Regions from separate parts of the Allobosea sp. P1_A7 genome, predicted to be linked through region 1. Evidence: predicted binding sites of a transcription regulator. Region 1 holds the regulator's gene; each other region holds the start of a gene.
What was found. The regulator PhoB, encoded in region 1, activates phosphate uptake and scavenging genes when phosphate is short. The targets are predictions, from matches to a motif close to TGTCATNNANCTGTCAT.
Positions count from the first base shown of each region.

Region 2: the regulator PhoB is predicted to act here: its motif matches at 3,423-3,439, upstream of AC1D34_RS10445 (DUF47 domain-containing protein).
Region 3: the regulator PhoB is predicted to act here: its motif matches at 3,897-3,913, upstream of phnD (phosphate/phosphite/phosphonate ABC transporter substrate-binding protein).

Region 1 is NZ_JBFTZN010000026.1:18,466-24,793, reverse strand. It holds gene greA (transcription elongation factor GreA) at 1-149, shown strand, start outside; gene AC1D34_RS06805 (TIGR03862 family flavoprotein) at 159-1,376, opposite strand; partial or broken gene AC1D34_RS06800 (YnfA family protein) at 1,451-1,771, shown strand; gene phoB (phosphate regulon transcriptional regulator PhoB) at 1,891-2,589, opposite strand; gene phoU (phosphate signaling complex protein PhoU) at 2,623-3,342, opposite strand; gene pstB (phosphate ABC transporter ATP-binding protein PstB) at 3,391-4,191, opposite strand; gene pstA (phosphate ABC transporter permease PstA) at 4,236-5,123, opposite strand; partial or broken gene AC1D34_RS06775 (ABC transporter permease subunit) at 5,158-5,847, opposite strand; gene pstS (phosphate ABC transporter substrate-binding protein PstS) at 5,943-6,328, opposite strand, start outside.
Region 2 is NZ_JBFTZN010000046.1:4,652-10,979, forward strand. It holds gene AC1D34_RS10430 (TadE/TadG family type IV pilus assembly protein) at 1-441, shown strand, start outside; gene AC1D34_RS10435 (methyl-accepting chemotaxis protein) at 711-3,116, shown strand; tRNA gene AC1D34_RS10440 (tRNA-Ile) at 3,235-3,310, shown strand; gene AC1D34_RS10445 (DUF47 domain-containing protein) at 3,453-4,097, shown strand; gene AC1D34_RS10450 (inorganic phosphate transporter) at 4,110-5,123, shown strand; gene AC1D34_RS10455 (NUDIX hydrolase) at 5,177-5,611, opposite strand; gene AC1D34_RS10460 (IclR family transcriptional regulator) at 5,890-6,328, opposite strand, start outside.
Region 3 is NZ_JBFTZN010000006.1:29,562-35,889, reverse strand. It holds gene AC1D34_RS01790 (META domain-containing protein) at 1-12, shown strand, start outside; gene AC1D34_RS01785 (ABC transporter ATP-binding protein/permease) at 118-2,217, opposite strand; gene AC1D34_RS01780 (DoxX family protein) at 2,348-2,734, opposite strand; gene phnD (phosphate/phosphite/phosphonate ABC transporter substrate-binding protein) at 2,918-3,832, opposite strand; partial or broken gene groEL (chaperonin GroEL) at 4,022-4,249, opposite strand; gene AC1D34_RS01765 (phasin family protein) at 4,489-4,863, shown strand; gene AC1D34_RS01760 (efflux RND transporter periplasmic adaptor subunit) at 5,281-6,141, opposite strand.

The sequences.
Region 1 (6,328 bases):
ACTGGCGGCTGGTCGGCGAGGACGAGGCCGATCCGGCACACGGAACGCTGCCCTATGTCGCGCCGTTGGCGAGCGCGCTGATGGGCAAGGGCATTGGCGAGAGCGTCAGCATCGGCACTGAGGCGGTCGAGATCATCGCGATCGCCTGAGGCGATCGTTCAGCTATCCGCGAGCCAGGCCTGAATCCCTGCTGCAGCTGCGACTCCGGTCGCGAAACAGGCCTGCAGCAGATAGCCGCCGGTCGGCGCCTCCCAATCCAGCATCTCGCCTGCGACAAAGGTACCGGGCAAGCGTTTCAGCATGAAGCCTTCCTCGATCTCGGCGGCGGCGACGCCACCGGCGGTGGAGATCGCCCGCTCGATCGGCCTGAGACCGGTCAGCACCAGAGGCGCGGCCTTGATCAGTGCGGCCAGCCTCTCCGCGTCTTCGGGGAGCGGCCCCTTCGCCGCTTCGCGCAGCAGCGCAATCGCGGATGGAGCAAGACCTGCAGCCTTGCGCAGATGATTGCTCAGCGTCACGCCCTTGCGACGATGCGCGAGGCGCTGGACCAGCAGCGCCGCCTCGTGATCGGGCCGCAGATCGATGGTGATGACCGCCCTGCCCTCGCGCAGGATCGTCTCGCGAATCGGGGCAGAGAGTGCATAGACCGCGCCGCCTTCCAGACCCGTTGCATCGATCATCGCCTCGCCGGGCACGGATTGGCCGCCGAAGCTCAGGACGATGCGCTTCAACGGTACTCCGGCAAAACGCTCTCGCATGGTCTGGGACCAATCGACCGTGAAACCGCCATTGGCCGGGCGCAGCGGCGCAATCGCAACGCCGCGCGCCGCCAGCAAGGGTGCCCAGCCACCATCCGAACCCAGCCGTGGCCAGCTCGCACCGCCGAGCGCGAGCAGCGTCGCGTCGGGCCGCGCCTCGACATCGGCGCCATCGCGGCTCCGGAACGTCAGAGCTCCCGCTTCGCTCCAGCCGGTCCAGCGATGACCAGGCGCGAAGCTGACACCGAGGCCCTCGAGCCGGCGCAGCCATGCCCGCAGCAAGGGCGAGGCCTTCATGGCGCGCGGGAAGACGCGGCCGCTGCTGCCGACGAACGTGTCCTGCCCGAGCGCATCGGCCCAGTCACGCAGGGATTGTGGCGGGAAGGCGCGAATGGCCGGCTCCAGCCAGGCTTGCGCATCGCGATAGCGGGCCAGGAAGCCGTCGAGCGGTTCGGAATGGGTGAGGTTCAATCCGCCTCGCCCGGCCAGCAGGAATTTGCGGGCCGGCGAGGGCATGCGATCGTAGATCGTGACCGCGTGGCCGGCCACCGCGAGGCGCTCGGCCGCGATCAGCCCGGAGGGCCCTGCTCCAATGATGGCGATGTGATGTGTGGGCATCGGTCCGGCTTGCCGTCAGCGCGCCCTGCGGTCAAGGGTAATCCCGCCCCGAAGGCCATCGACAGGGACAAACCATGCCGACCATCGCCGCTTATTTCGGCGCAGCCATTCTCGAAATCGCCGGCTGTTTCGCGTTCTGAGGCTGGCTCCGGCTCGGCAAGCCCATCTGGTGGCTCGTACCCGGACTGTTTTCGCTCGCCCTGTTCGCCTGGCTGCTGACGCTGGCGGAGAGCGAAGCCGCCGGACGGGCCTATGCCGCCTATGGCGGCGTCTACATCGTCAGTTCGCTCGTCTGGCTCTGGGCCGTGGAAGGCTTTCGCCCCGACCGCTGGGACATTGCCGGCGGGCTGATCTGCCTCGCCGGCGCGGCGATCATCATCGCAGGGCCGCGCTAGGGTATCGGCCCGAAAGGTGGATTGCGGTTTTCGGGAAGGCCGATGCAACCATAGACGGTTAGATCGTCGGGCGGATTCGATATCCGGCCCGATGATCCAAGTCCCCGATAATCCAAGTCTCAGCTCCGCGCAAAGGTCTCGTCGAAGGCGTAGCCGGCACCGCGAACGGTCCGCAGCGGATCCTTGGCGTTGTCAGGGGTGATCGCCTTGCGCAGCCGGCCGACATGGACGTCGACGGTGCGCTCGTCGATATAGACGTCGCGGCCCCAGACCGCGTCGAGCAGCTGGGCCCGGGAATAGACCCGCCCCGGCGCCTGCATCAGGAACTCGAGCAGGCGGAACTCGGTCGGGCCGAGATGCAGCTCGCTCCCTGAGCGGCGGACACGGCGGGTGGTGCGGTCGAGCTCGAGATCGCCGGCGGCCAGCAGGCCGGCGACATGACCCGGCTTGGCGCGGCGCAGCAGCGCTTGAATGCGGGCGATCAGCTCGGGCAGCGAGAACGGCTTGACGACATAGTCGTCGGCCCCGGTGGCAAGGCCGCGCACACGCTCGGTCTCTTCGCCGCGGGCGGTGAGCATGATGATCGGCACCCGCTCGGTATCGCGACGGGTCCGCAGCCGCCGGCAGAGCTCGATGCCGGAAAGGCCGGGCAGCATCCAGTCGAGCAGCACGAGGTCCGGCGTATGATCGCGCAGATGCAGCTCGGCATCGTCGCCACGCGCGACGCTGTCAACCTCGAAGCCTTCGGCTTCGAGGTTGTAGCGCAGCAACAGGGTCAGCGGCTCTTCGTCCTCAACGATCAGGATGCGTGCAGGCATGTCTCACTCGGTCCCAAAGGTGTCGGGCGCCGGTCACTCACCGGTGGCGGCGTCCAGAAGGATGTTGGTCGTGTCGAGCTTCGGGCGGGCTGCGTCCAAGGCTTCGCCCGTGACGAGATAGTGGATCGTCTCGGCGATGTTGGTGGTGTGGTCGCCGATGCGCTCGACATTCTTGGCGCAGAACAGGAGATGCGTGCAGAAGGTGATGTTGCGCGGGTCTTCCATCATATAGGTGAGCAGCTCGCGGAAGAGCGAGGTATAGAGCGCGTCGATCTCATCGTCGCGGCGCCAGACCTCCATGGCCTTCTGCTCGTTGCTGACGGCGTAAGCGTCGAGCACGTCCTTGAGCTGGGCCTGAACCAGGCGGCTCATATGCTCGAGGCCGACGACCGCGCGCGACGGCGGCTGGAACTGGCCGGAGATGGCGACCGCGCGCTTGGCGATATTCTTGGCGAGATCGCCGACACGCTCGATATCGGCGGCGATGCGGATGGCGGAGATCAGCTCGCGCAGGTCGTTGGCGAGCGGCTGGCGCCGGGCGATGGTGAGCACCGCCTTCTCCTCTACCTCGCGCTGCAGATTGTCGAGGCGCTGGTCGGCGCTGATGACCTTCTGTGCCAGCCCGGTGTCGCGGCGCACCAGGGCGACTGTCGAATCGCCGAGCATGCGCTCCGACATGCCCCCCATCTCGGCCAGGCTGCGGCGGATCCCCTCGAGATCGGCATCATATGAGCGGACGATGTGATCAGTCATCGCGGCGTATCCTTTGTCGGCAAAGCAGTTGGAAGGCTGGGCGCCGGTTCAGCCGAAGCMGCCGGTGACGTAGTCCTGCGTCTGCTTCTTGTGCGGGTTCATGAAGATGGTGTTGGTGGCGTCGAATTCGATCACCTCACCGAGATACATGAAGGCGGTGTACTGCGAGATACGCGCCGCCTGCTGCATGTTGTGGGTGACGATGACGATGGTGAAGTCGGTCTTGAGCTGCTCGAGCAGGTCCTCGATCTTGCCGGTCGAGATCGGATCGAGCGCCGAGGTCGGCTCGTCGAACAGGATGACTTCCGGCTTCTGGGCAATGGTCCGCGCAATGCAGAGGCGCTGCTGCTGGCCGCCGGACAGGCCCATGCCGGAGGTCTTCAGCTTGTCCTTGACCTCGTCCCAGAGCGCGGAACGGCGCAGCGCACCCTCGACGCGGTCATCGAGCTCGGATTTCGGCGGCTTCTCGTAGAGGCGGATGCCGAATGCGACATTGTCGTAGATCGACATCGGGAAGGGCGTCGGCTTCTGGAACACCATGCCGACGCGCGAGCGCAGCTCGTTCACATCGATATCGTTGCTGATGACGTTGCGGCCGTCGAGCAGGATCTCGCCGGTGGCGCGCTGCTCGGGATAAAGCGAGTAGATCCGGTTGAAAATGCGCAGCAGGGTCGACTTGCCGCAGCCCGACGGTCCGATCAGGGCCGTGACATGGCGGTCCCGGAAGTCGAGATTGATGTTCTTCAGCGCCTTGTGCTCGCCGTAGTAGAAATCGAGGTTCTTGACCGCGATCCGGACGGGGGCCTCGGCATCAAGCGCTTGCGGGCTCAGTTCCAGCGTCGAAAGCATCGACTTGTTCCTTCAGATCGAACGCGACGAGGGTTTAAGGCCGTTCATTTGCCGCCCCGCACGATACGGCGGGCGATAAGCGAGAGGCACAGGATCGAGACGGTGATGATCAGCGAACCGGCCCAGGCGAGCTGCTGCCAGTTCTCATAGGGGGCGGAGGCGAACTGGTAGATCGTCACCGGCAGGTTGGAGACGCCGCCGACGAGGCTGGGCGAGAACCAGAAATTGTTGTTCAGCGCAGTGAAGATCAGCGGCGCCGTCTCGCCGGCGATGCGCGCCAGGGCCAGCAGGATACCGGTGACCATGCCGGATTTCGCCGCCCGCCAGGTCACGCTGGTGATGACGACCGAAGGCGGGGCGCCGAGCGCAGCACCGGCTTCACGCAACGAGCTCGGCACGAGGCGCAGCATGTCCTCGGTGGTGCGTACGATCACCGGGATCGCGATGATGCCCAGCGCCACGCCGCCGGCCCAGCCGGAATAGCCGCGGAATGGCTCGACCAGGATGACGTAGACGAAGAGGCCGATCAGGATCGACGGCGCGGAGAGCAGGATGTCGTTGATGAAACGGATCAAGTCCGCGAGCTTGGAGCCCTTGCCGTATTCGGCAAGGTAGGTGCCGGCGAGCACGCCCACCGGCGTCGCCACGGCGATGCCGAGGAAGGTCAGCACGATCGAGCCGACAATGGCGTTGGCAAGGCCGCCCCCCTCGCTGCCGGGACCGGGCGTGACCTGGGTGAAGGTCGCGACGGAGAGCCCGCCGATCCCCTTCACGAGCAGCATGCCGAGAATCCAGAACAGCACGAAGATGGCGAGAAGGGTGAAGCTGGTGGCGATGATCTTCATCGCCCGATCCGCGGTGCGACGCGCGGGGCGGACGCGGCCCCAGACCTGATGAGGCGTCGTTGCGGGCGGGGTGACGGCGCTGTTCATGGCCAGGCTCCGCTCAGAAGGACTTGACGCGCGCGACAAGGATACGCGCGATCACGAGGACGGGCGTGGCGCCGATGCCATAGGCGCTCTCACGCAGCACGGACGGGATCTGCTCCAGCATGTCGCGGGTGATCGAGGCGATGAAGGGGATGATCATGAAGGCGAGGATGATGCCGGCCGTCAGGATGCCGAGCCCCGAGGGCGAGCGCGAATACAGCACGGTGCCGACCAGCGGAATGCCTTCGACGATGTTCGAGACCGGGATCTGCACATAGGCCGCGAAGAGCGGCACGAAAACGAAGAGACCCCACATGCCGTAAATGATCGAGGGCACGGCGGCGAGCAGCTCGATCGTCGTTGAGACCGGGCGCTTGAACCAGGGCGGCGCGAGCTGGGTGAGGTAGACGGCGATGCCGAGCGAGAGCGGCACGCCAAGGACCAGCGCGATCAGCGCGGTCGACAAGGTGCCGACGATGGCAGGCCAGGCGCCATACTGCTCGTTCTGGGTGTCCCAGACGCTGGATGTGATGAAACCAAGGCCGAATTCGCGGAAGGCGGGCCAGCCGCCGATGATCATCGAGGCGATGATGCCCGCGAGCAGCACCAGCACGAAGAGCGCGGCGGCCCGGCTGGCATTGCGGAAGACAATGTCGAAGGTGCCCTTTGGAGTGCGGCGAATGGCGGGCGCGCCGGGCGCGGCCATCTGGTCTGTCACGGCAGCCATCCGTGGTTACTCCGGTCGCATAAGAAGCACGAGGAAACGGGTCTCACAAAGTCGAACGCGAGGCGGGAACAACCCGCCTCGCGTCATAGCATGGATCAGAAGATCGGCTTGCCAGCCGGGTCGGTGGCGCCCTTCCAGGCGGCGCGGACCTGATCCTTGACGTTGGCCGGGAGCGGCACGTAGTCGAGATCGAGCGCGAGCTTGTCGCCATTCTTGAAGGCCCAGTCGACGAATTTCAGCGCGGACTGCACCTCTTCGGGCTTCTCCGGCTTGGCATGGACGAGCAGGAAGGTGGCGGAGGTGATCGGCCAGGCCTGGGCGCCCTTCTGGTTGTTCAACGAGATGCCGAAGCCGGCAGCCTCGTTCCAGTTCGCATTGGCGGCAGCGGCCTGGAAGGACTTGTCGTCCGGAGCCGGGAACTGGCCGTCGGCGTTCTCGACCAGCGCATGGGCCAGTTTGTTCTGCTTGGCATAGGCGTACT
Region 2 (6,328 bases), on a different contig from region 1:
GCCTGGGCCTGGTATATGGTCTCTCCGAATTTCGGCGGCCTGTGGTCGGGCGCCAGCAAGCCGGCTGATTACGGCACGCGCGAGTTGCTGAAGGTTGTCGTCCTGATGACGGACGGAGCCTTCAACACGCCCTATTACAACGGAGTTATTGCGAAGGATGCAGGCACTGGGAGTGGCTCAGATGCAGAGAAGATCAATGCCAATGCATCCAACGGCAGTTCTGTGAGCCAAGCAACCAAACTCTGCGAAAATATGAAAACGGCCGGCGTGATCGTCTATACCGTAGGCTTGGGTGTCGGTTCCGATGCTACCGCCAACAAGATGCTGACCGATTGCGCCACCAGCACCAAGCATGTCTATTTCCCGTCGAGCGGCACGACCTTGAAGGACGCCTTTCGTGCAATCGGGCAGGAAATCAACTCGCTGCGCATTGCGCGTTGAGTTTTCCTCGGCGCGGGCGAACTGCTTAACGATTTCTGAATCGACCGCTCCGTCGGGCGATTCAGAACAGGGCGCTCACTTAAGCGTTTTTTAAGCGCATGTCCCCGATCCTAGGGCTCAAGAAGCCTAACTCTAAGGGCTGACCTAAAGAGAGCTGGGGAACTGTTCATGCCTGATCAACGAGGCTCCTGCCGAGCCCCGCTGTCTGCGTCGCGGTTTCCTTCCTGAGGCCCCGCCGTCGCGCGCTGCATGCATCCCGGAGAACGACTATGAAGAAGGTCAAGAAGCCCACGCGGCAGCGCACGCCGCTGCGCGTCGGCATTGCCGCGCGCATCTATGCCGCGCTCGGCATTCTGACCGTATTGACGATCGTCGCATCCGCGGTCGCCTGGTTTTCCTATGGCCGGGTGAACCAGACGGTCAACGACATGATCGAGAACAAGATGCCGGTGGTCGAGTTGGCACTCGAGCTCTCGCAGGCAGCGACGAAATCCACGGCACTCGCCGCGCGCTTCAGCGAAGTCCAGAATGCCAAGGAACGGTCCGAGCTGACGGGGGAGCTCGATCTCATTGAAGCCAAGCAGTTCGAGCTGCTGCGCAAGATCTCCGATCGCGGACAGGACAAGGCAAAGGCCCAGAAGGCGATCGATGAGCTCTCGCGGCAGATCAACGATCTCAACGACCTGACGGGGCAGAGGCTGCGCAACGCCAGCGAGGCGCAGATCGCGGTCGAGACACTCGGGAAGGCTCGGGAGGACTTCGTCAGGGCCGTCGGCACCGAGGCTGAGGAAGCGAAATTCAATCTCGCCTATGGCATCGAGAATGCGGCAAATCTGTCGGGCGACGAACTGACCTCAGCGCTGAAAGCCCTTGCCGGCCGCGACTTCACGGCCTTTGACTTGGCCAGGAGCCTGCAGGCCGATGTCAGCGAACTCGGCGGCATCCTGCGCGAGATCGCCCAGATCAGCGACAGCTCGCAGCTCGGAACCGCGCGCGAGCGCTTCCAGGCGATTGCCAAGCTTGTCCGCACCGGCCTTGCCGATGCCGAGGAGATCGTGCCGAACCAGGGCCGCGTGCGCTCGGTCAATGCGATCCTCAACGTCGCCGAAGGCAGCAGCGGCCTGTTCGACGTGCGCGACCGCGACATCGTGACTCAGGGGGCTATTCGCGCCGGCCTATCGGACCTCAATCGCGCGGCTGAAGTGGTGCGCCGCGAGGTCGAGACGCTGGTCAAGGCGGCCCGTGACGAGGCGCATTCCGCGGGCACGTCGACCGGCAACCTGATCGAGGACAGCAAGTGGTGGCTCGGCGCAATCGGCCTCGGCTCGCTGCTCGTCGCGCTGGCGCTCTCGCTCTTCTATGTCCGCCCGATGATCGTCGGCCGTCTCAACAAGCTGTGGACGGCGACACGGGCCATTGCCGATGGGCAGCTGGACGCAACCGTCGAGACCAAGGGCAATGACGAGATCTCGGACATTGCGCGCAGCGTGCTGCTGTTCCGCGACAATGCCTTGGCGCTGCGAGCCGCCGAAGCTGCGAAGATCGAGGACGAGGCCCTGGCGCAGCAGCGCCGTCGTGAGATGATGCAGGAGCTGGGGGAAGCCTTCGGCCAGGTGGTCGAGGCAGCAGCAGCCGGCGACTTCAGCCGCCGCGTCTCGGCAAGCTTCGCCGATGCCGAGCTCAACGCGCTTGCGGGTTCCGTCAATGCCCTGCTCGAAACCGTCCAGGCTGGGCTCTCGGAAACCTGCGAAGTGCTGGCCGAACTGTCGGCTGGCCAGCTCTCGACCCGGGTCGAGGGCAGCTATCACGGCGCTTTCGCCGAGCTCAAGGATGGCGCCAACGGCCTCGCCGAAGAGTTCGAAAGCACGCTCGCGCGGCTTTCGGATACGGTTTCGGCCGTGCGCAGTGCGACGAGCGAGATTCTCGACGGGGTCACCGACCTCGCCGAGCGTACGACGGAAGAAAGCAACGCTGTCTCGATGGCGACCAATCAGCTCGGCGCCTTTGCGGGCACCGTGAAGAAGACGGCTGACGAAGCCTCGCAGGCCATGGGCATGGCCGAGAGCGCCGAGCAGCGTGCCCAGCAGGGCGAAAAGGTTGTCGCCTCGGCGCTGGACGCGATGCGTCGCATCCGCGCGTCGTCCGACAAGATCTCGGAAGTCATCTCGATGATCGACGAGATCGCCTTCCAGACCAACCTGCTGGCGCTCAATGCGGCAGTGGAGGCGGCGCGCGCCGGCGACAGCGGTCGCGGTTTCGCGGTCGTCGCGGCCGAGGTGCGCAGTCTCGCCAAGCGCTCGGCGGATGCCTCGAACGACGTCAAGCGCCTGGTCGAGGCCGCGCATGGCGATGTCGCGGTCGGTGTCGGTCTCGTCGAGGAGACCTCGGCGATGTTCGAGAGCATCGTGTCCTCGGTCAACGATCTCTCCGGACTGATGAACGGCATCTCGCAAACGGCGCGAAGCCAGGCGAGCGACGTATCCGCCATCAACAACGAGATCGACGGCATCGGTACGATGGCGCATCAGAATGCTGCGCTGGTCGAGGAGACGAATGCCGCGCTCGCGCTGACGGATGAGCAGACCCGCGCGCTGACCGAGCATATCGGGCGCTTCCAGTTCCGCGAGGGGCACGTCGCCGGGCACGGCGGGGCGTCGGTCGCCCGGGCAGCCTGAGCGCTTCCCCTCATCCACCCTGGCAACGGCCCCGCTCGCGAGACGCAGCGGGCCGTTTCCGTTTGCGGTCCGTGCTGGGGTCTTGCGGGACAGAAGGCGAGGGTGTTAGGCGAAGAGCGGGCCGGTAGCTCAACGGATAGAGCTCGCTGCTCATAACAGCGCCGGTGCCGGTTCGAATCCGGCCCGGCCCACCAATCCCTCTCAATCGCCTTGCAATCTACCGCCGCCCGCGGAATCACTCCGCCAGGACAATCATGCGATCGGGCATGCCGCTTTACAGCGATATACCAACCGCCTATCGCGATTGTGACGGATCGATGACATAACGAGGCGCCGATGCTCGGCTGGTTTCAGAAGCTCCTGCCCAAGGAGCCCAAGTTCTTCGACCTGTTCGAGAGCCATTCCAGGACATTGGTGGCAGGTGCCGCGGCCCTGAACGGCCTGCTCAGGGGCGAAACCCCGGTGGAGGCAGGTTGCACCGAGGTGCTTTTCCAGGAAAATCGCGCTGACGAGATCGCCGCGGAGGTGATGCTGGAAGTCGGCCGCACCTTCATCACGCCCTTCGACCGTGGCGATATCGAGGAGCTGATCGGTTCGATGGACGATGCCATCGACCAGATGCAGAAGACCGTAAAGGCGATCACGCTGTTCGAGGTTACGAGCTTCGAGCCCTGCATGAAGGAACTCGGGGCGGTCATCGTCCAGGCGTCCGAGCGCGTCGTCGTGCTGCTGCCGATGCTGCGCGACATCAAGAAACATGCGATTTCGATCGGCGCACTCGCCAAGGATATCCGGGCCATCGAGGAGCGATCCGACGAACTGCACGACCAGGGCCTGAAGGCGTTGTTCAAGGCGCACCAGACTTCGGACACGATGGGTTTCATCGTCGGCGCAGAGATCTACGACCATCTCGAGAAGGTGGTGGACCGTTTCGAGGATGTCGCCAAGCGCGTCAGCCGTATCGTCCTCGAACATCTCTAGGCGGTTGGCCCGGTGGATTTCTCAAGCGTCGCCTTTGCCCTGGTCTTCCTGATCGCGGTCGCGCTTCTGTTCGATTTCCTGAACGGACTTCACGATGCGGCCAATTCTATCGCGACCATCGTCTCGACCAGGGTTCTGGCGCCGCGCTGGGCGGTGTTCTGGGCTGCCTTCTTCAATTTCATCGCGTTCCTGTTCTTCGGCCTGCATGTCGCCGAGACCGTCGGGTCCGGCATTGTCCAGACCGCCATCGTCGATGACCGTGTCATCTTCGGTGCCCTGACCGGCGCCATCGTCTGGAATGTCGTCACCTGGATTGCAGGCATTCCGTCGAGTTCGTCGCATGCACTGATCGGCGGACTGGTCGGGGCCGGGCTGAGCAAGGCTGGCTTCTCGTCGATCGTCTGGTGGGGGCTCGGCAAGACCTTCGTCGCGATTTTCATGTCTCCGGCCATCGGCTTCGCCCTGGCGCTGGTCCTCGTCCTGATCGTCTCTTGGCTGTTCCTGCGCGTGGCCCCTATCAAGGTCGACAGCACCTTCCGGCTGCTGCAGTTCGTTTCGGCTTCGCTCTACTCGCTCGGACACGGGGCGAATGATGCGCAGAAGACGATGGGCATCATTGCGGTGCTGCTGTTCTCGCATGGCATGATGGGCGAGACGTTCTMGGTGCCGTTCTGGGTCGTCATCTCCTGCCAGGCGGCCATGGCATTCGGCACGCTCTGTGGAGGTTGGCGGATCGTTCACACCATGGGCTCGAAGATCACCCGGCTTTCACCCCAGCAAGGTTTCTGCGCGGAGACGGGCGGCGCGATCACGCTGTTCATGGCGACCTATCTCGGCATCCCCGTCTCGACGACGCATACGATCACGGGCGCGATCATCGGCGTCGGCGCCGCCCGGCGCGTGACGGCCGTGCGATGGGGGGTGGCTCGCGGCATCGTCTTCGCCTGGATCGTGACGATGCCGATGGCAGGACTGATCTCGGCTATAGCCTATTTTGTCTCCGGCCTGTTCCTGACCGGGCGGTGACCGGGGTCAGGCGCCGCCGAGGGGCGCTGAGTCTGCGCAACCCGCGACGTCGGTCAATTCAACTTCAGCGCGCGGATCGCAGCCTTCAGGCCGGGCTCGTCGACAATCTCGGCAGCATCTTCAAGCGTGAACCAGTGCGAAAGCCGCTGATTGTGCTCGGCCCATTTTTCAAGCCGACGCTCGACGTCAAGAATATAGAGCGCCACCTTGCAGAGAACGAAGTGGTCGCTCATCCGCTTCCAATAGATGTAGCGCCCCGCGGGCTTCTTGTGGGCCTTGCCGATCACGCCGGCTTCTTCGCGCGCTTCGATCGCCGCAGCCTCATGGTTCTTCTTGCCCTTGATGGGCCAGCCCTTGGGAACGATCCATCGCCGCGTCGTGCGTGTCGTGACCAGGAGAAGCTCCGGCTCCCCCGTCGGCGATCGGCGGATGGGGAGCGCGGCGATCTGCGAGCGCGGCTTCCCCAATCCTGACTTCGCCTTCTTCATCGAAACCTGTGCCCTCCCATCCGTAAACAGAACCTATGTTAGAAAGCCGGCAAATCAATATCGAATAGCCGTCCAACGCCTTCAAGGCCGTGGATTGACCGCCTCAGCGGTGATGGCCATGCTTCATTGCAGCGAAATGAACGCTCGAAGCCCTTGAGAGCCCGAGCGTCGGCTCCAGTCGGCAAGCGCGCTCGCCGATTAGCGGGTTCGTCGCGCGCCTTGCGTCCCATACAGGAATCAGCTGCCTTTCCCTAGCCTGCTGCTTAGGCAGGCGTCGATCAGGCGGGGAGAAGGCGTGCCCCGATGCGCATTGCAGCGTCCTGCAAGGCATCGAGATGCGCTGGGTGCCCTTCAGGTGCGACGATCGAGGTCAGCGACGAGATGCTGAGTGCGCCGGCAAGCGCGCCGCTGCGGTCGAAGATCGGTACGCCGACGCCAGTCAAGCCAATGAAGAAGTCGTCGGCGGCCAGCTCCCAGCCTTGAGCGCGAATACGATCAGCCTCATGCCAGAGCAGGTCGGGGTCCGTCTGGCTTGCCGGCGCGCGCTTTGGCAGTTCCAGGGCCAGTGCCTGTCGCCGCTGCGCCTCGTCGAGATAGGCCAGGATCACCCGTGGGCCGCCGCCGCAGTTCAGCGGCGCCTGAGCACCGACCGCGAACCATGTCGCATCGACATGCGGCAGTGAGGCGCGCACGCGGTCCACGCAGAGTGCGCGGCCC
Region 3 (6,328 bases), on a different contig from region 1:
CGCGGCATCTGACGACGGTCAGCCGCCGGCTTCAGTTCTCCTGACGATCCGCCTTTCCCGACACGAAGCGTGATGCGGGAAAGGCAGACGAGCGCCCGGCTACGGGCGCTCATTGACTCACGACTGAACGACTGGCTCACGAACCATCGCGCGGGGACTGTGCGTTCCATCCGCGTTCGGCTGCATGACGACGATTTCGTCGTGCATCTCCCGCAATGTCGAGCGATGCCCAATCGAGACAATCTTCGTCTGCGGCAGTGTCCGGTCGATGAGGTCGTAGATCTCTCCTTCCAGCTTCTCGTCGAGCGAGGCGGTGGCCTCGTCAAGGAAGAGCCAGTCGGGCTTGGCCAGCAAGGCGCGCGCGACGGCGAGGCGCTGCTGCTCACCGCCTGACAAGCGCTGTGCCCAGAGGTCGACATCGTCGAGCCGGTCGATCAGGTGGGCGAGCTTGACCTGGGTCATCGCCGTCGCGATGTCGGCATCGGTATAGGTGTCGTCGAGCGCCGGGTAGGACATGGCCGCGCGCAAGGTCCCCTGCGGCAGGTAGGGGCGCTGCGGCAGCAGCATGATCCGCGCACTGGCGGGAACCCCGACCTTGCCTTCCCCGAAGGGCCAGATGCCGGCTATGGCGCGGAACAGCGTCGATTTTCCCGATCCTGACGGTCCGATCACCAGTGTCGAGCGCGCAGTGCCGAGATCGAGCCCGTCGATCCGCACGATCGGCGTGCCGTTCGGCAGCGTCAGTGTCGCGCCGTCGATATGGACCTCGTTCCCGGGGAGTTCGGTCTGGTGGATGCCCTTCTCGCCGGCCGTGGCGGCTTGCGCCTGCCCGATCGCCGCCTCGAAAGTGGTCAGGCGGTTGATCGAGGCCAGATAGGAGGCGATGGCCTGATAGCTGTTGATGAAGAACGACATCGCCGTCTGGACACGATCGAAGGCCGAGGCAACCTGCGTCATGATGCCGAGCGTGATGATGCCCGTGAAGTAATGCGGTGCGAGCAGCACATAGGGCACGACCACATTCGCCTGATTATAGGACAGGGTGAAGCTGGTCAGCTTCACCCGGCTCCAGACCAGTCGATAGAAGTTCGAGACGATGTCGCCGAAGCGCTGGCTCAGATGCCGCTGTTCGGAGGCTTCGCCGCGCATCAGCGCGATCTGCTCGGAATATTCACGCAGACGCGCCAGCGAGAAGCGGAAGTTCGCCTCCCGGCGTTCCTGCTCGAATTCGAGCCCGATCAGGGGCTTGCCGATGAGATGCGTGATCCAGGTCGCCGCGATCGCGTAGATCAGCGCCATCCACAGCAGGAAGCCCGGGATGATGATCTCGGTGCCCGGAATGGTGATCGGAACGGGAATCGACCAGAGGATGATCGAGAACGAGACGAGTGTCGAAATCTGCGACAGCAGCGGCAGGGCGAAGTTGTAGGTCTGATTGACGAAGGCGCGGGTATCTTCCGCGATACGCTGGTCAGGGTTGTCGGCAGTGCCCGCCAGCGAGATCCGGTAATGAGTGGCGTTGCCGAGCCAGCTCTTGCTGTATTTTTCCGCCATCCAGCGCCGCCAGCGGATCAGCAGCGTGTAGTTGGCGAACATCTCGATCAGGTTCGAGACCACCGAGATGGCGGCCCAGACGCTGAAGACATAGATCAGCTGATACCAGAATGACGGCGCATCCTTCTCCTGGATCGCGTTGTAGAAATCGCGATTGAAGAAGCTGAGACGAAGCGAGATGCCGACCTGCGCTTGATTCAGGATTACCAGAAAGATCAGCAGGATGACGCCGAGGCGCCCGAGCTGGATCTGATAGGTGCCGAACGGCCAAAGGTACGCCGTCGTCGTCTCGGTCGAGGAAAAATAGGGCGATGCCAGGCGCGAGATGCGCTGGATCATCGGAATGAAGGAGATCGCATAGATCAGGATGCCGAAGACGGCGACTGTCGTGGCGAGGCTGGCAGGGGGAGCGATCGCGGCCCAATCGGCAGGCCAGTAGCCAAGCTGCGCGAGCACCGAGCCGGCCCCGAAGACGACGTACTCAACACCGAAAATCCCGGAAAAGATCTTCAGGAAGAAGCTGGTCTCGGTCGAGCGATAGGTGGCGAGTGCGAGCAGCACACCCACGGCGCCCATACCGAGGATGCCGCCGCTGCCGCTCTGCTGCCCCGCCACGAGCGCGATGGCGGCGAGAGCAGCGACAAAGAAACTCAAAAGACGCATCAGGTCTTCCTTACCGGGGAACTCGCGCCAGCGTCGGCGCATGCGGATAATATCTTCTAGCCGACCGGATCAGACAAAAAAGCCCGGCTCAAGGCCGGGCGTGTCGATTTCAGCGATTTGTGATGCGACGTCAGCCGCGATCGAGCGACAGCCGGCCGGGCCCCGCGGCGAACAGCACAATGAGGCCGCCGACGACGGAGAGGTTCTTCATGAAGAGGAGCTGCTGCATCGGCTGGGCCCAGTTCAGGTGGAACAGCAGCGTCGCAGCCAGCGTGAAACCGGCAAGGGCAAGTGCTGCAAGACGCGTCTTCCAGCCGAGAACGACCATCAGGCCGCCCAGAAGCTCGACCGCGATCACGAGAGGCAGCAGAATGGCGGGCACGCCAGCCGAGGCCATGTACTGCTGTGTACCGGCATAGCCGCTGATCTTGGAGTAGCCAGCGAGCACGAACATCAGGGCAAGCAGGATGCGGCCGACGAGCTTGGCGCCGTCGGCAAGGGCGGGCGAGTTCAGCATGGAGCAGACTTTCGCAAGAGAGTGCCACAGAGCGCGGCGGAATGCCGCAGCTTGCGGGAATAGGGCTTACAACCAAAGTCGATGCAAGAGCCGGTGCGGCCCGCGGAACCAATTCCCGGCTTCCATCGGCGACTTCATTGTTGAAAACGCCTGTCGTGCCGCCTTGCGGCGGCAGATCGCCGCTCAGCCTGCGGGCTTCTGCTTGCGCCGGGCTTCAAGCTCCTCCGTCACCGCGATGACATCGAGATAGTCCTCGTGCTTCGCCGGGGCGTAAGCGGAAACCTGACCGTCGGTGTAGACCTTCCAGACCTCGGGTGCCTCCGCCTTCATCGCCATCATCGCAGCGACGAAGGCATCCTTCAGTCCCTGGGGCAGGTTGGCCCGTGTCGAGAACGGGCTGGAGGGGATCAGGGGCGAGGTCCAGATCACGCGTGTCGCGCCTGCCGGAATCATGTTGCGCGCGGTGAGGCGCTGGACGACGCCGGAGGTCTCGTTGACCTGATAGGTCGCCACCCCGTCGAACTGGCCGCGCACCAGCGCCAGGACTGAGTTGTCGTGGCCGCCGGAGAAGACGGTGCCGCCGAAATGGTTCTGCGGATCAAAGCCCTGTTTGCGCAGGAAATAGGACGGGAAGGCGAAGCCCGACGTCGAGTTCGGATCGGCGAAGGCGAAGTTCTTGCCCTTCAGATCCGCAACCGACTTGTAGGGGCTGTCGGCACGAACGACGATGACCGAGTAATAGCCTTCCTGGCCGTTGTTATCGATGTCGCGGAACAGAGGCTGCAGCTTGTCGCCGAGGACACGCCGGCCAAGCGAGTAGACCGCGGGCCCGAAGCGGGCGAACTCGAGCTGGTCGGCCCGCAGTGCCTCGACGAGGCCGGCATAGTCGCTGACCCGATAGAGTTTCACGGGAACGCCGAGCTTGCCTGTGAGATAGTCGATCACTGGCTGGTTGCGGGCGATCGCGCCCGCCTCATGTTCTGCCGACGAGACGCCGAAGCGGATTTCCTTGATGCTCTGGCGCCAGTCGCTCTGGGCCAGCGCGGGAAGGCAGGTGAGGGCGCCAAGGCCGGCAATCATGGTGCGACGTGTGAGCATATCTGGCCCCTGAAACAGTGAGCGTCATTTGCTCAGCGGGACGCGACGGCGCGATTACGGCGGGATGGCGGTTGCGTGACGCGTCGGGCCGCTGTCGCGCACCGAGGCCGAGCCAGGGGCTGGCAGACATGAAAAAGGCCCGGCTTGCGCCGGGCCTCCGTCGTATTCGCYTGAAGCGATYGACTTCGATCAGTAGTCCATACCGCCCATGCCGCCGCCGCCCGGCATAGCCGGCATGGCGTCCTTCTTGGGCAGCCCGGCGATCATCGCCTCGGTGGTGATCAGCAGGCCGGCGACCGAAAGCGCGTCCTGAATCGCCGTGCGCACGACCTTGGTCGAGTCGATGATGCCGGCCTTGACCAGATCGCCATACTCGCCGGTCTGGGCATTGTAGCCGTAGACGTAGTCCTTCGACTCTCTAGCGTGTCGGTGAGAATAATTCTTGTTCTGACCCCAATAGTGTCGGCCGGCCTGTCGCGATCGGGACGGCCGACGTTTGCCGCAATGCAACATACTCTTGACATTAATGTTGCGATGCAAAATACGGCGACCAGTCCCCGGTGGTGGTCTCTTTCACACGATCTTGGGGCGACACGTCCGGCCGTTCCGGCCCATCACTAAAGCGCCACCTAATATAAGGTGCACGGGAGAAGACCATGATCCAGAAGTTCGAGACCCTTCAGAAGGCTTCCAAAGATAACGTCGACGCAGCTTTGAAGGCTTTCGTCGCCACCTCCAAGGGCGTGCAGACCATTACCGTCGAGGCCACCGACTATGCCAAGAAGTCCTTCGAGGCCGGCACCGCCGTGATCGAGAAGCTCGCTGGCGTGAAGACCTTCGACAAGGCTCTCGAGATCCAGGCCGAGTACGTCAAGACCTCATTTGAGGGCGCGGTCGCTCAACTTACAAAGATGGGCGAGCTCTACGCCGCTCTCGCTAAGGACGCCTACAAGCCGGTCGAAGGCATCGTCGCGAAGGCCGCTCCGGCCGCCGCCGCTGCGGTCGCTGCCGCTACGAAGCAGGCCGCCTGATTTCGGCCAGCCGCCGCAAGGCGGCCGCGCTCCCAGTGAGTAGAGTTACGTAGGAAGCCCGGCTGCGGCAGGCTCTATGGAAACCGATTGGAGGCTCTTCGGTTTGACCGGAGCCTCTTTTCATTTTGCGGTACCACTTGAGGTCGGGTCACGATCTGCGAAAGGCCGCAGCAAGAACATTCGACGCACTCTGGCGCGCCGTCGGCAACATCTGCGATCTCGTCATCCCTGCAGAATGCCGAAACCTCTTCAGCTACGCCGGATATGCGTCCAATTAATCGTCCGATGCTATAATATAACAGCGTCACGTCGACGGGCACACAGCGAACAGGGATCGCGCGCGGGTAGGGCAGGCAGCCCGCAAAGCGGCTTCGATACGCCGTCGTTCCAGGAAGGTTCCGCCGGCGGCGGATCAGTCTAGCGGATGATCGATCCCTTGGCGGCCTCGTCGCGATTCGGCAGTCTGACGTTGCAGCGAACGCCGGCAAGTAGGCGATTGGCAGAATTGTCGACAACGAGCCTAATGCGGAAGGTGTCGCTCGCAGCGTCGATCACTGGGTCGACTACGTCGATTTCCGCTGCGACGGTCTGATTCAGCGGGGCATCGAGCGAGAGATCCAGCGACATTCCGGATTTGAGGCGCGTATAGTATTCAGCAGGAACGAAGATGTCGGCATGTAAGATGCCAATTTCGGCAATTGTCATTATGGGCGTCGTATCGCGGACGAATTCTCCGGGATTGAGTTTTATGTCAGTCACAACGCCGTCGACCMGGCTCTTGATCATCTTTAATTGCAGCTGAGCTTCCGAGCGCAGTAACTCCAGTTGAGCGCTTTTTTGATCGAACGTGCCCTTGCGTATGGACAGGAGGTCCTGCGCGATCTTTGTCTCGAATTCGTCGACATCGTTTATTTTGGACCACATGTTTTCGCGAAGCTTTTTCTTTCGAGCAAGCTCACGTTCATTCCATGCCAAGTTGATCTGCGCGGACTCGATCGGCATCGCGTTCTGTGCGCGGTGCCGGTCAAGTTCGACCTGAGCCTCCTCCACCCTGGTGTTTAACTTGGCAACGACGTCGCCCGTCCTAACCAAAGTGCCGCGGTCAATAAACATGGCGTCGATGACGCCAAACACCGAGCTGCCGAGTTGAATCGTTTTCTTTGGTCTGAGAAGGCACGCACTCGATTCATCTGAAGCAATGGCGCTCTGACTAAGCGATGCCAACGATCCGCACGCCGCACCCAAGCAGCCGAAGGCTAATATCAAATGACGTCGCATCACTCCCCCATGCCGTCCGCGCGTGGCTGCCGCAAGCGCCTGGTCTCTTGATCGCACGCGAACCGAATAAGGGGTTCGGAGCGATCGTTATGCCGACGATCTTTGACAAGCATCCTATCGCTTAGGGAACCAACCACAAGAATCCAACACTGATCACTTTTTTTGCCGTCAGCAAGCAGCACGGCCG